3 regions of the Streptomyces sp. DSM 106670 genome follow, and region 2 is predicted to be linked to each of the others. Evidence: riboswitches for the same ligand, from Rfam matches in the RefSeq annotation. Region 2 holds a riboswitch; each other region holds the start of a gene.
The links. Region 2 has a riboswitch for cyclic di-AMP ahead of ACSMXR_RS23160 (C40 family peptidase). Riboswitches for the same ligand answer to the same signal wherever they lie in the genome.

Region 1 (5,107 bases), 1.3 Mb from region 2:
GCCCACCCACCAGGTGGAGCTGGCTCTCTGGCTGGAAGCCGACCGGATGGGCTCCCTCCTCGCCGCGCTCGACGAGGAGTCCATGGAGAACCAGCGCGACGTCGTCAAGAACGAACGCCGCCAGCGGTACGACAACGTGCCCTACGGCACCGCGTTCGAGAAGCTGACCGCCCTCTCCTACCCCGAGGGCCACCCCTACCACCACACCCCGATCGGCTCCATGGCCGACCTGGACGCGGCCACGCTGGAGGACGCCCGCGCGTTCTTCCGTACGTACTACGCGCCCAACAACGCGGTGCTCTCGGTGGTCGGCGACATCGACCCCGAGCAGACCCTCGCCTGGATCGAGAAGTACTTCGGCTCCATCCCCTCCCACGACGGCAAGCAGCCGCCGCGCGACGGGACGCTGCCGGAGATCATCGGCGAGCAGCTGCGCGAAGTGGTCCACGAGGAGGTCCCGGCGCGCGCCCTGATGGCCGCCTACCGCCTCCCGCACGACGGCACCCGCGCCTGCGACGCGGCCGACCTGGCGCTCACCGTGCTCGGCGGCGGCGAGTCCTCCCGGCTGCACAACCGCCTGGTGCGCCGCGACCGTACGGCGGTGGCGGCGGGCTTCGGGCTGCTGCGGCTGGCCGGGGCGCCCTCGCTGGGCTGGCTGGACGTGAAGACGTCCGGCGGGGTCGAGGTGGAGCAGATCGAGGCCGCCGTCGACGAGGAGCTGGCCAGGTTCGCCGCCGAGGGGCCCACCCCCGAGGAAATGGAGCGGGCCCAGGCGCAGTTGGAGCGCGAGTGGCTGGACCGGCTCGGCACGGTCGCCGGCCGCGCCGACGAACTGTGCCGCTACGCGGTGCTGTTCGGCGACCCGCAGCTCGCCCTGAGCGCCGTGGGCCGGGTCCTGGACGTCACCGCGGAGGAGGTGCGCGCGGCGGCCGAGGCGGCCCTGCGCCCCGACAACCGGGCGGTGCTGGTGTACGAGCCCATCGAACCGGCCGACGAGGCCGACGAGGGCGAAGACGGCGCCGAGGGCAGCGACGCGCACGAGGGGGCGGCCAAGTGAGCGACGCCGCCGTGACTGGAGTAACCATGGAGTTCCACCCGCAGCCCACCGCCGGCACGGCCCGCCCCTGGGCCTTCCCGGCGCCCGAGCGCGGCGCCCTGCCCAACGGGCTGACCGTGCTGCGCTGCCACCGCCCCGGCCAGCAGGTCGTCGCGGTGGAGATCTTCCTGGACGCGCCGCTGGAGGCCGAGCCCGAGGGCCTGGACGGCGTGGCCACGATCATGTCGCGGGCGCTCTCCGAGGGCACCGACAAGCACAGCGCCGAGGAGTTCGCCGCCGAGCTGGAGCGCTGCGGCGCCACCCTCGACGCGCACGCCGACCACCCCGGTGTCCGGGTCTCCCTGGAGGTTCCGGCCTCCCGGCTGGCCAAGGCCCTCGGCCTGGTCGCCGAGGCGCTGCGGGCCCCGGCCTTCGCCGAGAGCGAGATCGAGCGGCTGGTGGGCAACCGCCTCGACGAGATCCCGCACGAGCAGGCCAACCCGTCCCGGCGCGCCGCCAAGCAGCTCTCCAAGGAGCTGTTCCCGGCCACCGCCCGGATGTCCCGCCCGCGCCTGGGCACCGAGGAGACCGTCCGGCGGATCGATCAGGCCACCGTGCGCGCCTTCTTCGACGCCCATGTCCGCCCGTCCACGGCGACGGCCGTGATCGTCGGAGACCTGACCGGCATCGACCTGGACGCGCTGCTGGCGGAGACCCTCGGCGACTGGTCGGGCAACGCCGGCCAGGCCCGCCCGGTGCCGCCCATCACCGCGGACGACACCGGCCGTGTGGTCATCGTGGACCGCCCCGGCGCGGTCCAGACCCAGCTGCTGATCGGCCGGATCGGCGCCGACCGGCACGAGCGCGTGTGGCCCGCGCAGGTCCTCGGCACGTACTGCCTGGGCGGCACCCTCACCTCCCGGCTGGACCGGGTGCTGCGCGAGGAGAAGGGCTACACCTACGGCGTACGCGCCTTCGCCCAGGTGCTGCGCTCCAGCGGCCCCGACTCGGGCGGCGCGGCGATGCTCGCGATCAGCGGCTCGGTGGACACGGAGTCCACCGGACCGGCGCTGGAGGACCTCTGGAAGGTTCTGCGGACGCTGGCCGCCGAGGGGCTGACCGACGCCGAGCGCGAGACGGCCGTGCAGAACCTGGTGGGCGTCGCCCCGCTGAAGTTCGAGACCGCCGCCTCCGTCGCGAGCACGCTGGCCGACCAGGTCGAGCAGCACCTCCCCGACGACTACCAGGCCGACCTCTACGCCCGGCTCGCCGAGACGGGCACCGTGGAGGCGACCGCCGCCGTGGTCAACGCCTTCCCGGTGGACCGCCTCGTCACGGTCCTCGTGGGTGACGCCGCGCGGATCGAGGAGCCCGTCAAGGCGCTCGGCATCGGCGAGGTGTCCGTCGTCACCGGCTGACGGCATCCGTGGCACACCGCCGCGAAGAGGACCCCGACGGACGGAAGTTCGCCGGGGTCCTCCCTTTTTGCCCTATTGGTGAGCTTCGCTCCCTTTTGTTGGAGAGGTTGCCTGTCTGCCCTGTGGGATGCGCGACAAATCCCCCTGTCCGTTTGGTGATGGGAAGTCGCCCCGCCTAGCGTCGGCCCGGCTGTCCGTCACCCGTATGCCGCATCCGCGGCGCCGGGCAGTCATCGCCGAGTCCCCGTCAGGCGCGAGCCTGGGGAGCCGGGGACCCACACGCAGTCCCTGGGGTGAATCGGAGGCCCGTGCCGTGAACCGGCGCGGGGATCCGTAGGAGACCTTCCTGCTCCGAACCCGTCAGCTAACCCGGTAGGCGAGAAGGAAGGAAAGGATCAGCCTCTCCATGGCGTTCACCCGTGCCACCGGGAAGCACCGTGCCCCGAGCCGTCTGACGCGTCGCGGCGCCCAGGCCGCCGGCATCGCGGCCCTGGCCACCACCGGAGTCCTCGGCTCGCTGTCCTCCCCGGCCCTCGCCGCGGACACCGAGGCCGCCAAGGTCGCCGACACCGGCCTCACCCAGGCCATCTCCCTCGACGCCACCCTCGCCGACCAGATCGACGCCCAGGCCCAGGCCCAGAAGCAGCAGGCCGAGGCGGTCGCCAGGGCGAAGGCGAAGGCCGCCGCCGAGGCCCGCGAGAAGGCCGCCAAGGCCAAGGCGAAGGCGGAGGCCGAGCGCAAGGCCGAGGCCCGCGCCAAGGAGATCCGCGAGGAGAAGGCCCGTGCCGCCCGCGCCGCCGAGCGCGCCCGGCTCAACGCCTTCCACCTCCCGGTCGCCGGCTCCCACGTCACCACCGGCTACAACACCGGCGGCGCGCTCTGGTCCTCCGGCAGCCACTCCGGCGTCGACTTCCAGGCCGCCTCCGGCAGCTCCGTCGTCGCGGTAGGCGCCGGTACGGTCGTCGAGGCCGGCTGGGGCGGCGCGTACGGCAACAACATCGTGCTCCGGATGTCGGACGGCACGTACACCCAGTACGGCCACCTCTCCTCGATCGGCGTCTCCGTCGGCCAGAGCGTCTCCTCCGGCCAGCAGATCGGGCTCTCCGGCTCCACCGGCAACTCCACCGGCCCGCACCTGCACTTCGAGGCCCGCACCACCCCCGACTACGGCTCCGACATGGACCCCGTCGGCTACCTGCGCTCGCACGGTCTGAACGTCTGACCCGCCTGTGCGCGACCCCGCCCGAAGGCCCCGGCACCCGCCGGGGCCTTCGGCAATTCCGGCCTCAAGATTTCCATGGATTCCGGCCTGCCATCGGAAATTCCGGCAGATTGCAATAGAGTCACGGAACAGACGTCGGGCGGCCGCGTTTCGCGGGGATCAAGGCGGAGGTTCGGACATGCGCATTCCCGCGCATTCGGTATGCACGGCAATCCGTGACGACATCGTCTCCGGTGTCTACGAGCGCGGCAGCCGCCTCACCGAGGAGCTGCTGGCCCGTCGCTACGGGGTCTCCCGCGTCCCCGTCCGCGAGGCCCTGCGCACCCTGGAGTCCGAAGGCTTCGTGGTCACCCGCAGACATGCCGGCGCCTGTGTCGCCGAACCCACCGCGCAGGAGGCGGCCGACCTCCTGGAGCTGCGGATGCTCCTGGAGCCGCTGGGCGCGGCACGCGCCGCCCAGCGCCGCACGGAGGCCCATCTGAAGGTGCTCCGGGGTCTGGTCAGGCTGGGCCAGGAGCGGGCCCGCCGGGGCGAGGGCGAGGATCTGCGCTCACTGGGCGGCTGGTTCCACGAGACCCTGGCCCAGGCGTCGAGCAGCCCCGGCCTCATCGCGCTGCTCACCCAGCTCCGGCACAAGATCGCCTGGATGTACGCGGTCGAGCAGCCGGCCCGTCCGGTCGACGCCTGGGCCGAGCGCGGCGCGATCGTGGACGCCGTGGCGCGCGGCGACGCGGAGCGGGCGAGGGCGCTGACCGCCCAGCACGCGGAACGCGCCACCGGCGCCCACCGGCTCCGCCGCCCGGATCTCGCTGGGCGTCGCACCGCCGCCGTTCCGCCGGTGAGAAGTTCGCAACACGGCGTAAACACTGCGGGCGTCCGGCATTAACAAAAGAGCCGTATACAAAGAGAAGTAATTCCGGTGCGCCATTCAGGCTGCCCGCATTATCGAGGTGCGACTCTTTCCCGAATCATTCCCGAAAGCGAAAGAGCCGTGATCCCTTCACGGGATCACGGCTCTTTCGCCGGTCGCATCCGGACGGACCCGGAGTCGCATGGGTCAGACGGTCTCCGGAAGCTCTTCCAGGCCCTCGGCGACGAGCTTCGCCAGCCGGTCCAGAGCGGCCTCGGCGTCGTCCGCGTCGGACGCGAGCACGATCTCCTCGCCACCCTGCGCGCCCAGACCGAGCACGGCCAGCATGGAGGCGGCGTTCACCGGGTTGCCGTCGGCCTTGGCGATCGTCACCGGGACGCCGGAGGCCGTGGCGGCACGGACGAAGATGGAAGCGGGGCGGGCGTGCAGGCCCTCGGCCCAACCGACGTTTACGCGGCGCTCAGCCATGGTTCTGCCCTTCACATATCAACGGTTGTCTAGACCAGTCTCTCATGCAGTGCGTGGTGCTGTGCCCGGCCTCCTGTCCGGCCGTAGGCTTT
Region 2 (5,107 bases):
CCGTCGCGCCCCAGACGTACGGCTTGCCGATCGCCCCGTGGGCGAAGGCGATGGCCTGCCCGGCGCGGGAGCCGGGAGCGGCGACCGGGCCGCTGCGGGCGGTGGAGCGGTCGGCGTGGGCCGGGCCGCCGCCGTGCCGGGCGTCGGCGGAGCGTTCGTAGGCGGCGCGCTCGTCGGCGGTCAGGGTGTCCAGCAGCCTGCGGGCGTCGGCCAGCTTGGTGCGGATCGCGGTGCGGTGTTCGCGCAGCTCGGTGCGGCGGGCGGCGAGGCGCTCGGTCTCCCGGTCGGCGGCGGCCTTGACGCGGGTGATCTGGGAGACCTGCCGCTTGATGTTCCGCAGCAGACCGCTCTGGCGGTCGCCCGCCCGGTCGAGGTAGGAGGCGCGCTGCAGATAGGCGTCGGGGTCGGAGGAGAGCGCCAGTTGCAGGGCCGGGTCCAGGGTGCCGCCGCGGTACTGCGCGGTGGCCAGCGAACCCAGGGCGTTGCGGGTGGTGTTGAGGCGGTCGGTGCGGCGGGCGGCCTCGTCGGTCAGGGCCTCGACCTCGCGGGTGGCGGCGGCCGCCTTCTCCTTCGCCCCGTTGTACTTCTCGGTGGCGACCTCGGCGTCGTGGTAGAGCCGGTCGACCTTCGCCCTGACCTGGTCGGCGGTGGGGGCCGGTTCGGCGGGGGTCGCGCCGGCCCCGGTGACCGAGCCCGCGGTGGCGGCTCCGGCGAGCGCCAGGGTGGCGGCGGTGCGGGCAGCAGGGCCGGTGAACGGGCGCTGCTTGGGTTTTCGGTGGGCTGACCTGCGGTGCGCTGCCACGGGGGCGGCATCCTTCCTGTCGGCTGGCCGCCGGGGGATACCGGCGGGTCCGTGAAGGACGCTAATCCGGGCGCGGAGAAAAGAGTCGCCATGACAGCTATTGCCCTGATGTGACGTTTCGCCGGTCACTCATGATCGAAGTGATCGGGGAGGGCGTGCCCCCCTGACGAGGAAGGCTTGCCTCACTGAAAGGTAAAACCTTGGCCATGGCTAGGCTCCCGAGCCATGGACGTACTCATCAATGTCTTCGTCGGCCTGCACATCATCGGCATCGCCTCCCTGCTGGGCGGCTTCCTGACGCAGATGAAGGCCATGGGGTCGGGGACCGCCCGGTTCACCCCCGCGATGCTGCACGGCGCGCTGACCATGCTGGTCACCGGCATGGCACTGGTCGGCCTCAACCAGGCCGACGACCAGACCGTGAACAACGTCAAGATCGGCATCAAGCTGGCGCTGCTGGTCGTGATCCTCGCCCTGGTCTACGTCAAGCGCGACGAGGAGAAGGTCGACAAGGGCGCGTTCATCGCGGTCGGCGCCCTCACGACCGTCAACATCTTCATCGCCACGGTCTGGACCTGAGGCCGGACCACCGGACCTGAGGCCGAACCACGGCCTTCCGGGGGCGGCCGCTCACCGGCCGCCCCCGCCCTGTGTCACGCCGGGCGCACGCTCCCGTAGATCGGCATGTAGTAGATCGACTCCTCGCGCACGTTCGCACCCGGCTTCGGGGCGTGGATCATCATCCCGTCGCCCTTGTAGATGCCCACGTGGCTGATGTCGTCGTAGAAGAAGACCAGGTCACCCGGCTGCAGGTCGGACGTGGCGACCCGGGTCCCGACCTTCACCTGGTCCCAGGTGGTCCGGGGCAGGGTCACACCCGCCTCCCGCCACGCCGCCTGCGTCAGCCCCGAGCAGTCGTAGCTGGAGGGGCCCGTCGCGCCCCAGACGTACGGCTTCCCGATCTGGGCGCGGGCGAAGGCCAGCACCTTCTCCGCCTTGGCGGCGTAACCGCTGCCCGTACCGGAGCCGGAACCCGAACCCGTGCCCGTACCGGAGCCGGAGCCCGTGCCCGAACCGCCGCCCGACTCCTTCGCGGCCTCCTCGCGAGCCTTCTCCTCCGCCTCGGCCCTCTCCTTCGCCTCGGCGGCCTGACGGGCGGCCAGCTTCGCCGCCTTCTCCTTGGCCTCGGCCTCCTTCTTGCGCTCCAGCTCCGCCAGCCGCGCCTTCTCCTCGGCGGTCAGCCGGGACAGCAGGCCGCGGGCCTCGGTGAGCTTGGTCTGCACGTCCTTCTTGCTGGAGGCGAGCGTGGCCTGCGTCTCGGTCAGCGTCTCCAGGCTCTTCACCGCCTCCGCGCGCTTCTTCGCCGCCGAGGCCTGCTGCGTACGGAAATCGGTGACGGCCTTCTGCTGCCGCTCCGTCGCCCGGTCCATCAGCCGGCTCTGGTCGAAGTACCCCTGCGGGTCGTCCGCCAGGAAGAACGTCGCCGTGGGCGCGATGCCGCCGCTGCGGTACTGGGCCGCCGCGTAGGAGCCCAGCGCGCGGCGCGCCTCGTTGATCTTCTCGGTCCGCTTCGCCACGTCCGCGAGCAGCGTGTCGACCTTCTTCTGCTGCGTGGCGGAGGCGGCCTTGGCCCGGTTGTACTCCTGGGTCGCGGTGCCCGCCTGCCGGTACAGGGCGTCGACCTTCTTCTGCACTTCCTCGATGGCGGGCTTCGGCTCCGCGGGCGCGGCCGTGGCGCTCTGCGTGGAGAGCAACGTCACGGAGGCCAGCGCGGCCGTCGTCAGCCCGACGGCGGGAGTGGTGGTGCGCACCTTCGTGCGCGGCTTGCGATGCGATGCCAAGACCGGCATCTCCTTCCGTGGACCGCCTACCGGGTTAGCTGTCGGGTTCGGACGGAACGGAAGGCTGTCCTACGGTCCGGATGCGAGGTCACGGACCGATTCACCCCGGTTCTGCGTGTGGGTCCCCGGTTCCGAACTGCCTGGAGGGCAGGACGGATTCGGCAGAGGTGTCCGTTAGGCGCGGTTCGCCTCAGGGAGGTACGGATCACCTGACCGAGCACGCTAGCCAACCCGTGGCACCGCTGGGAAGCACGATGAGCGATATGCCCGATACATTTTCGTGACCTTTTCGGATCGAGGGCTCCGCACCCCCTCCGACCGGGCACTTCTTCACGGAACGTGGACGTCCGCTCTCCGTGCGTAGGACCGGGGTCACCGCTTCCGGGCTTCGGCGGAAGGTTGTCAGTCCGGCCGCCTAGACTCGGTAGGCGATGAGCAGCCTCTTTGACGACAGTTTCCTGACCGGCCTCCAGCCCGCGGAGGACGGCCCCCCGCCGCCCCCCGAGGACCACGCGCCCGAAGCGGTGCCGGAGGGACTCTTCGAGGGCGTCTACGACGCGCCCCCGCCGCCCCGGGACGGGTACTACCGGGACGGTCACCCGCGCCCGGTGCTCGACTCCGCCGCGCTGCTCGACGGGCTGAACACCGAGCAGCGCGCCGCCGTCGTGCACGCCGGATCCCCGCTGCTCATCGTCGCCGGGGCCGGCTCCGGCAAAACCCGGGTGCTCACCCACCGCATCGCCCATCTGCTGGCCGAGCGCGGCACGCACCCCGGGCAGATCCTCGCGATCACCTTCACCAACAAGGCCGCGGGCGAGATGAAGGAGCGCGTCGAGCAGCTGGTGGGCCCGCGCGCCAACGCCATGTGGGTCATGACCTTCCACAGCGCGTGCGTCCGCATCCTGCGCCGCGAGTCGAAGAAGCTCGGCTTCACCTCGTCGTTCTCGATCTACGACGCCGCCGACTCCAAGCGGCTGATGGCCCTGGTCTGCCGCGACCTCGACCTGGACCCCAAGCGCTACCCGCCGAAGTCCTTCACCGCCAAGGTCTCCAACCTCAAGAACGAGCTCATCGACGAGGAGACCTTCGCCGGACAGGCAGCCGACGGCTTCGAGAAGACCCTGGCCCAGGCGTACGCGCTCTACCAGGCCCGCCTGCGCGAGGCCAACGCCCTGGACTTCGACGACATCATCATGACGACGGTCCACCTCCTCCAGGCCTTCCCGGACGTGGCCGAGCACTACCGCCGCCGCTTCCGGCACGTCCTCGTCGACGAGTACCAGGACACCAACCACGCCCAGTACACGCTGGTCCGTGAGCTGGTCGGCCCGGCCGGGGAGAACGACGCGCCCGCCGAGCTGTGCGTGGTCGGTGACGCGGACCAGTCGATCTACGCCTTCCGGGGCGCGACCATCCGCAACATCCTCCAGTTCGAGGAGGACTACCCCAGCGCCACGACGATCCTGCTGGAGCAGAACTACCGCTCCACGCAGACGATCCTCTCCGCCGCCAACGCCGTCATCGAGCGCAACGAGAGCCGCCGCCCGAAGAACCTCTGGACCAACGCCGGCTCCGGCGCCCGCATCACCGGCTATGTCGCCGACACCGAGCACGACGAGGCGCAGTTCGTCGCCGACGAGATCGACCGGCTCACCGACGCGGGCGACGCCAAGGCGGGCGATGTCGCCGTCTTCTACCGCACCAACGCCCAGTCCCGTGTCTTCGAAGAGATCTTCATCCGCGTCGGCCTGCCCTACAAGGTCGTCGGCGGCGTGCGCTTCTACGAGCGCAAGGAGGTCCGGGACGTCCTGGCCTACCTCCGGGTCCTCGCCAACCCCGAGGACACCGTCCCGCTCCGCCGTATCCTCAACGTTCCCAAGCGCGGCATCGGCGACCGCGCCGAGGCGATGATCGACGCCCTGTCGATGCGCGAGAAGATCTCCTTCCCGCAGGCGCTGCGCCGCGTCGACGAGGCGTACGGCATGGCCGCCCGTTCCTCCAACGCCGTCAAGCGCTTCAACACGCTGATGGAGGAGCTGCGCACGATCGTCGAGTCCGGCGCCGGACCCGCCGTCGTGCTGGAAGCCGTCCTGGAGCGCACGGGCTATCTCGCCGAGCTCCAGAGCTCCACGGACCCGCAGGACGAGACCCGTATCGAGAACCTCCAGGAACTCGCCGCCGTCGCCCTCGAATTCGAGCAGGAGCGCGGCGAGGAGGAGGGCGCGGGCACGCTCGCGGAGTTCCTGGAGAAGGTCGCGCTCGTCGCCGACTCCGACCAGATCCCCGACGAGGACGAGGACGGCTCCGGCGTCATCACGCTGATGACCCTGCACACCGCGAAGGGCCTGGAGTTCCCGGTCGTCTTCCTCACCGGCCTGGAGGACGGCGTCTTCCCGCACATGCGGGCCCTCGGCCAGACCAAGGAGCTGGAGGAGGAGCGCCGCCTCGCGTACGTCGGCATCAC
Region 3 (5,107 bases), 2.1 Mb from region 2:
CTCGATGCGCAGCAGCTGGTTGTACTTGGCGACGCGGTCCGAGCGGGCCGGGGCGCCGGTCTTGATCTGGCCGCAGTTCACGGCGACGGCGAGGTCGGCGATGGTGACGTCCTCGGTCTCGCCGGAGCGGTGCGACATCATGCACTTGAAGCCGTTGCGCTGGGCCAGCTCGACGGCGTCCAGGGTCTCGGTCAGCGAACCGATCTGGTTGACCTTCACGAGCAGGGCGTTGGCGGAGCCCTCCTCGATGCCGCGGGCCAGACGCTCGGGGTTGGTGACGAAGAGGTCGTCGCCGACGATCTGGACCTTGGAGCCGATGCGGTCGGTGATGACCTTCCAGCCGGCCCAGTCGTCCTCGTACAGCGGGTCCTCGATGGAGACCAGCGGGTACGCGGAGACGAGCTCCTCGTAGTACTCGGTCATCTCGGCGGCCGAGCGGGACTTGCCCTCGAACTCGTAGACGCCGTCCTTGTAGAACTCGGACGCGGCGACGTCGAGCGCGAGCGCCACGTCACGGCCCGGGACGTAGCCGGCCTCCGTGATGGCCTCGACGATGAGGTCCAGGGCGGCGCGGTTGGACTCCAGGTTCGGGGCGAAGCCGCCCTCGTCGCCGAGTCCGGTGGACAGGCCCTTGGTCTTGAGGACCTTCTTCAGCGTGTGGTAGATCTCCGCGCCCCAGCGCAGGGCCTCGGAGAAGGACTCGGCGCCGATCGGCGCGATCATGAACTCCTGGATGTCCACGTTGGAGTCGGCGTGCGAGCCGCCGTTCAGGATGTTCATCATCGGAACGGGCAGCAGGTGCGCGTTCGGGCCGCCGAGGTAGCGGAAGAGCGGCAGGTCGGACGCCTCGGATGCGGCGTGCGCGACGGCCAGCGAGACGCCGAGGATGGCGTTCGCGCCGAGCGAGGCCTTGTTCTCGGTGGCGTCCAGGTCGAACATCGCCTGGTCGATGAGGCGCTGCTCGGTGGCGTCGTACCCGACGAGCTCCGGGCCGATCTGCTCGATGACGGCGAGGACGGCCTTCTCGACGCCCTTGCCCTGGTAGCGGTTGGGGTCACCGTCGCGAAGCTCTACAGCCTCGAACGCACCGGTGGAGGCGCCGGACGGAACAGCAGCACGGCCCGTGCTGCCGTCGTCGAGGCCAACCTCGACCTCGACCGTGGGGTTGCCCCGGGAGTCGAGGATTTCCCTGGCTACGACGACGTCGATGGACGGCACGAGGCATCTCCTTCTGGGATCTGACACTGGTTGTGCAGGGTCACTGTGGCCTTGCGACCCGAGCCTATCCGGCCCGGCCGCGTCGGCCAGCCGACCGCCCGTCTCCTGGGACGAAAAAGGACCCAAGGACCTGCGTAACGGGACAAAACTCTAGATATCTACTGAGCAGTAACACGTGTTGCCGACAAGAGGTGAACGCAACCGCGCTCCCCTTCGGCCCCTCGCCGACGAAGAACCCGGCCCGGCGCGCTGGGGGGATGAGCGCGCCGGGCCGGGAAGCCGTGCGAGGAGAAGTGCCGCCGGACGCTTCCCCTCCGGGGAGGAGATACGGCGTTTACTTCAGGTGGAGCTGCTGACCCGGGAAGATCAGGTCGGCGTCCTCGACGATGTCGTCGTTGAGCTTGAAGAGCTTGCTCCAGCCGCCCTTGACGCCTTCCTTCTCGGCGATCTTGCTCAGGGTGTCGCCGGCCTTGACCTTGTACTCGCCGTCACCCTTCTTGACCTTCTCGCCGGTCGGGGTGGTGACGGTCTTCTTGCTCTCGGCCTTGGGGGCCTCGCGCTGCTCGGAGCGCGTGGTGGGCTGCTCGGCCTGACGCTGGGGCTGCGCCTGCTCGGGCTTGCTCTCGGACTGGCCGGAGCCGGTGTTCACGCCCGGGTCCACACCGTCGTTGGTGAGGCCGCCGGCGCCGGCGCAGGCCCAGGCGCCCGGGCCCTGCAGGTCGAGGAGCTTCTCGGCGGTGGCGATCTGCTGGTCCTTGGAGGCCAGGTCGGCGCGCGAGGCGTACTGCGTACCACCGGCGGCGGCCCAGCTGGACTGCGAGAACTGCAGTCCGCCGTAGTAGCCGTTGCCGGTGTTGATGGACCAGTTGCCGCCCGACTCGCACTGGGCGACGGCGTCCCAGGTCTCGACGGAGGCGGCGGACGCGTTGGTCGCGCCCATCAGCGGGACGGCGACGGCGGCACCGGTGACACCCGCGAGGGTGGCGATACGGGTGGCCTTGGACGGGCGGCGGTGCTTGCCCTTGCTGTTCAGCAGCATGGAACGAATCTCCTCACCGACGCCTACGAGGTGAGCTGTCGGGTTCGGGCTGATGAGTTGCCCGGCCGTGCGTCGTGCGCACGGCTTCACCCCTAGCCGGTCCCGTACATCCCCCGGAGGGGCTGTGCGGACCCGGCGGCTTACCTGGGTCCCCCGCTCCTGCCTACGGCGCTTTACGCGTCTGTTCCCTTCGACCGACGGCAGGATTCGGCGTGACGGTCGACGGGGCCCGCGGTGCGAGCGGCTCCGACCGTAAACACAGGCAACCCCGACATTCAAAGATGGACATAGGGCACAATCGGCCCGAACTCACCGCGACCGATGGGGCATTTCCGCAGGTCGGGGGCGATACGCGCGGACTGGCCGGGCGAGACGCGCCAGTTGAAGCAAAGAGACCCATGTCTCACTTCCGCAAAAGTGGACATAGGTCTCTGAACTGCCTGATTTTCCCGGGCGTTTTCGCCCGAATTGAATCAGTTGGCGGCAGGCACCTCGGCGCCTTCCGGCGCACCCTGGTCCCCGCCCTGCTCCGCGTCCTGACCCAGGCCCAGATCCAGGCTCTGGCCGGGCAGGATCAGGTCCGGGTCGGAGCCCAGGAGGTCCTTGTTGGTCTCGTACAGACCGGTCCAGCCGCCGGGAAGTTCCTGGGCGTCGGCGATGGCCCAGAGGTTGTCGCCGGGCTGCACCGTGTACGCACCGGCGCCCGCGGCGCCGCCGTCGCGCGCGTCGCCGTCACCGCGCGAGGCGTGCCGGCCGGACCCGCGGGGGCCGTCGTCCTGGCCGCCGTCGACCTCCTCGGGCGCGGGGGTGCCGCGGTGCTTGCCGCCCTTGCCGCTCTCGCCGGTCGAGGCGTCGGGGGCGCCGGAGGGGTCCGTGGCGTCGGGAGCCTCGGAGGACGGCGGGGTGGTGGGCGTCACCGAGGAGTCGGGGGTCTCGCTCCCCTCCCCTGTACCGTCGCTCTCCTTCTCACCCTTCTTCTCACCCTTGCCGGACTTGTCGGCCTCACCGGACTTGCCGGATTCATCCGCTTCGTCGGGGGCGTCCGCTTCGTCGGTCGGGGTGCTCGTCGGATCGGGGGTCGGCGAGGTGCCCGGGTCGACGCCCGGCAGGCTGCCGTCCACCGCGAGACCGGAGATCACCGCGCAGCTGGGCCACGCCTTCGGGCCCTGGTCGTCCAGGACCTTCTCGGCGACGGAGATCTGCTGCGACCGGCTGGCGAGGTCGGCGCGGGGCGCGAACGCCGTGCCGCCGTACGCCGACCAGGTCTCCTGGGAGAACTGGAGCCCGCCGTAGTAGCCGTTGCCGAGGTCGGCGCTCCACATGCCGCCGCTCTCGCACTCCGCGACCCGGTCCCAGGTGGAGGCCTCGGCCGCGTGCGCGCCGCTCGCGCCGAGCAGCGGGATGGCGATGGCCGATCCCGTCACACCTGCGGCGACGACGATGGCGGGTGCCTGGCGAGGGCGGCGGTGTCTGCCGTTCGCGGAGCCCATGGGTATGCCTTCCGTGCGACTGACAAGCGAGTGACCCGTGCGCCGCGCGGCAGGAACAGACGCCGGCAGCGACACACAAGTGACGCGTGAGCAACGAGCGACCGACGCGTCGAACCGTGAACCTAGCGGGACTCGAACGTGTGTCACAAGTCGATGCAGCGCAGATCACGTGAAAGTCACAGAGTTGACAGCGTGTCACTTTTTTCTGAGCGGCTGCCCGGCTCGAACTCGACGGGAAGCGTGCGCAGTCCACGCATGATGAGCCCGCCGCGCCAGCGCAAATCGCCAGGTTCTCCCGCAAGTCGCAGGTCAGGGAGGCGTCTCAACAGCGTGGCCAGCGCGGTCTGCCCCTCCAGCCGGGCCAGCGGCGCACCCAGGCAGTAGTGGATGCCGTGCCCGTATCCGAGGTGCTGATTGTCACGCCGTGCAAGGTCCAGCATGTCCGGATCCGCGAACCGCTCCGGGTCGCGGTCGGCCGCCGCGAGCACCACGAGTACGGGATCCCCGGCGGCGATCTCCGCGCCGCCCAGGGTCAGCGCCTCGGTGGCGTACCGCCAGGTCGCCATCTCGACCGGCCCGTCGAACCGGAGCAGTTCCTCCAGCCCGGTCGCCAGCAGCGCGCTCTCCCCGGCGTCCAGCGAGGCTTCCAGCCGGGCCCGCTGCTCGGGGTGGCGCAGCAGCGCGTAGGTCCCGTTCCCGATCAGATTGACGGTCGTCTCGAACCCGGCGAAGAGAAGGATGAACGCCATCGCGGCCGCCTCGTTCTCCGTGAGGTGCTCGCCGTGGTCGCTGGCCCGGATCAGCCCGGAGATCAGGTCGTCGCCGGGGCTCTCCCGCTTCCGGTGGATGAGTTCGGCGAGATAGCCGCGCATCTTCTTCACCGACCTGGCGACCCCGCCACGCGGCCCGCCACCGTGCCGGATCATCATGCCCGCCCAGTCCCGGAAGTCGTCCTGGTCCTCGCGGGGGACGCCGAGCAGATCGCAGATGGCGTAGATGGGGAGCGGAAAGGCGAGGTCGTGGATGAGGTCGGCCTCCCCCTTCTCGATGAACTCGTCGATGAGCCGGTCCGTCAGCTCCTGCACACGGGGCGCGAACTCCGCGACCCGGCGCGGGGTGAACGCCTTGGACACGAGCCGGCGCAGCCGGGTGTGGTCCGGCGGATCGATATTGAGCAGATGCGTCATCAGCTCCGCCTTGCGCTCCCCCGGGATCCCCGTCTTCCCCTTGGCGTGCGGCGACTCGGCGTGATGGGCCGGATTCTTGGAGAGCCGCGCATCGGCGAGCGCCTGCTTGGCATCCCCGTACCGCGTCACGAGCCAGGCCTCGACCCCGCTGGGCAACGCGGTGCGGTGCACGG

Region 1: it holds a riboswitch for cyclic di-AMP, as region 2 does, so the genes downstream of both, ACSMXR_RS28675 (M23 family metallopeptidase) here and ACSMXR_RS23160 (C40 family peptidase) in region 2, are expected to answer to the same signal.
Region 3: it holds a riboswitch for cyclic di-AMP, as region 2 does, so the genes downstream of both, ACSMXR_RS13710 (transglycosylase family protein) here and ACSMXR_RS23160 (C40 family peptidase) in region 2, are expected to answer to the same signal.

What each region holds. Positions count from the first base shown of each region.
Region 1 covers NZ_CM147704.1:6,455,927-6,461,033, forward strand. Annotated here, with positions in the region: gene ACSMXR_RS28665 (M16 family metallopeptidase) at 1-1,057, shown strand, start outside; gene ACSMXR_RS28670 (M16 family metallopeptidase) at 1,084-2,454, shown strand; cyclic di-AMP (ydaO/yuaA leader) riboswitch at 2,679-2,847, shown strand; gene ACSMXR_RS28675 (M23 family metallopeptidase) at 2,861-3,676, shown strand; gene ACSMXR_RS28680 (GntR family transcriptional regulator) at 3,855-4,562, shown strand; gene ACSMXR_RS28685 (HPr family phosphocarrier protein) at 4,734-5,015, opposite strand.
Region 2 covers NZ_CM147704.1:5,195,319-5,200,425, forward strand. Annotated here, with positions in the region: gene ACSMXR_RS23150 (C40 family peptidase) at 1-802, opposite strand, end outside; gene ACSMXR_RS23155 (hypothetical protein) at 1,028-1,381, shown strand; gene ACSMXR_RS23160 (C40 family peptidase) at 1,456-2,652, opposite strand; cyclic di-AMP (ydaO/yuaA leader) riboswitch at 2,651-2,817, opposite strand; gene pcrA (DNA helicase PcrA) at 3,075-5,107, shown strand, end outside.
Region 3 covers NZ_CM147704.1:3,104,571-3,109,677, forward strand. Annotated here, with positions in the region: gene eno (phosphopyruvate hydratase) at 1-1,218, opposite strand, end outside; gene ACSMXR_RS13710 (transglycosylase family protein) at 1,553-2,257, opposite strand; cyclic di-AMP (ydaO/yuaA leader) riboswitch at 2,263-2,438, opposite strand; gene ACSMXR_RS13715 (transglycosylase family protein) at 2,731-3,747, opposite strand; gene ACSMXR_RS13720 (cytochrome P450 family protein) at 3,924-5,107, opposite strand, start outside.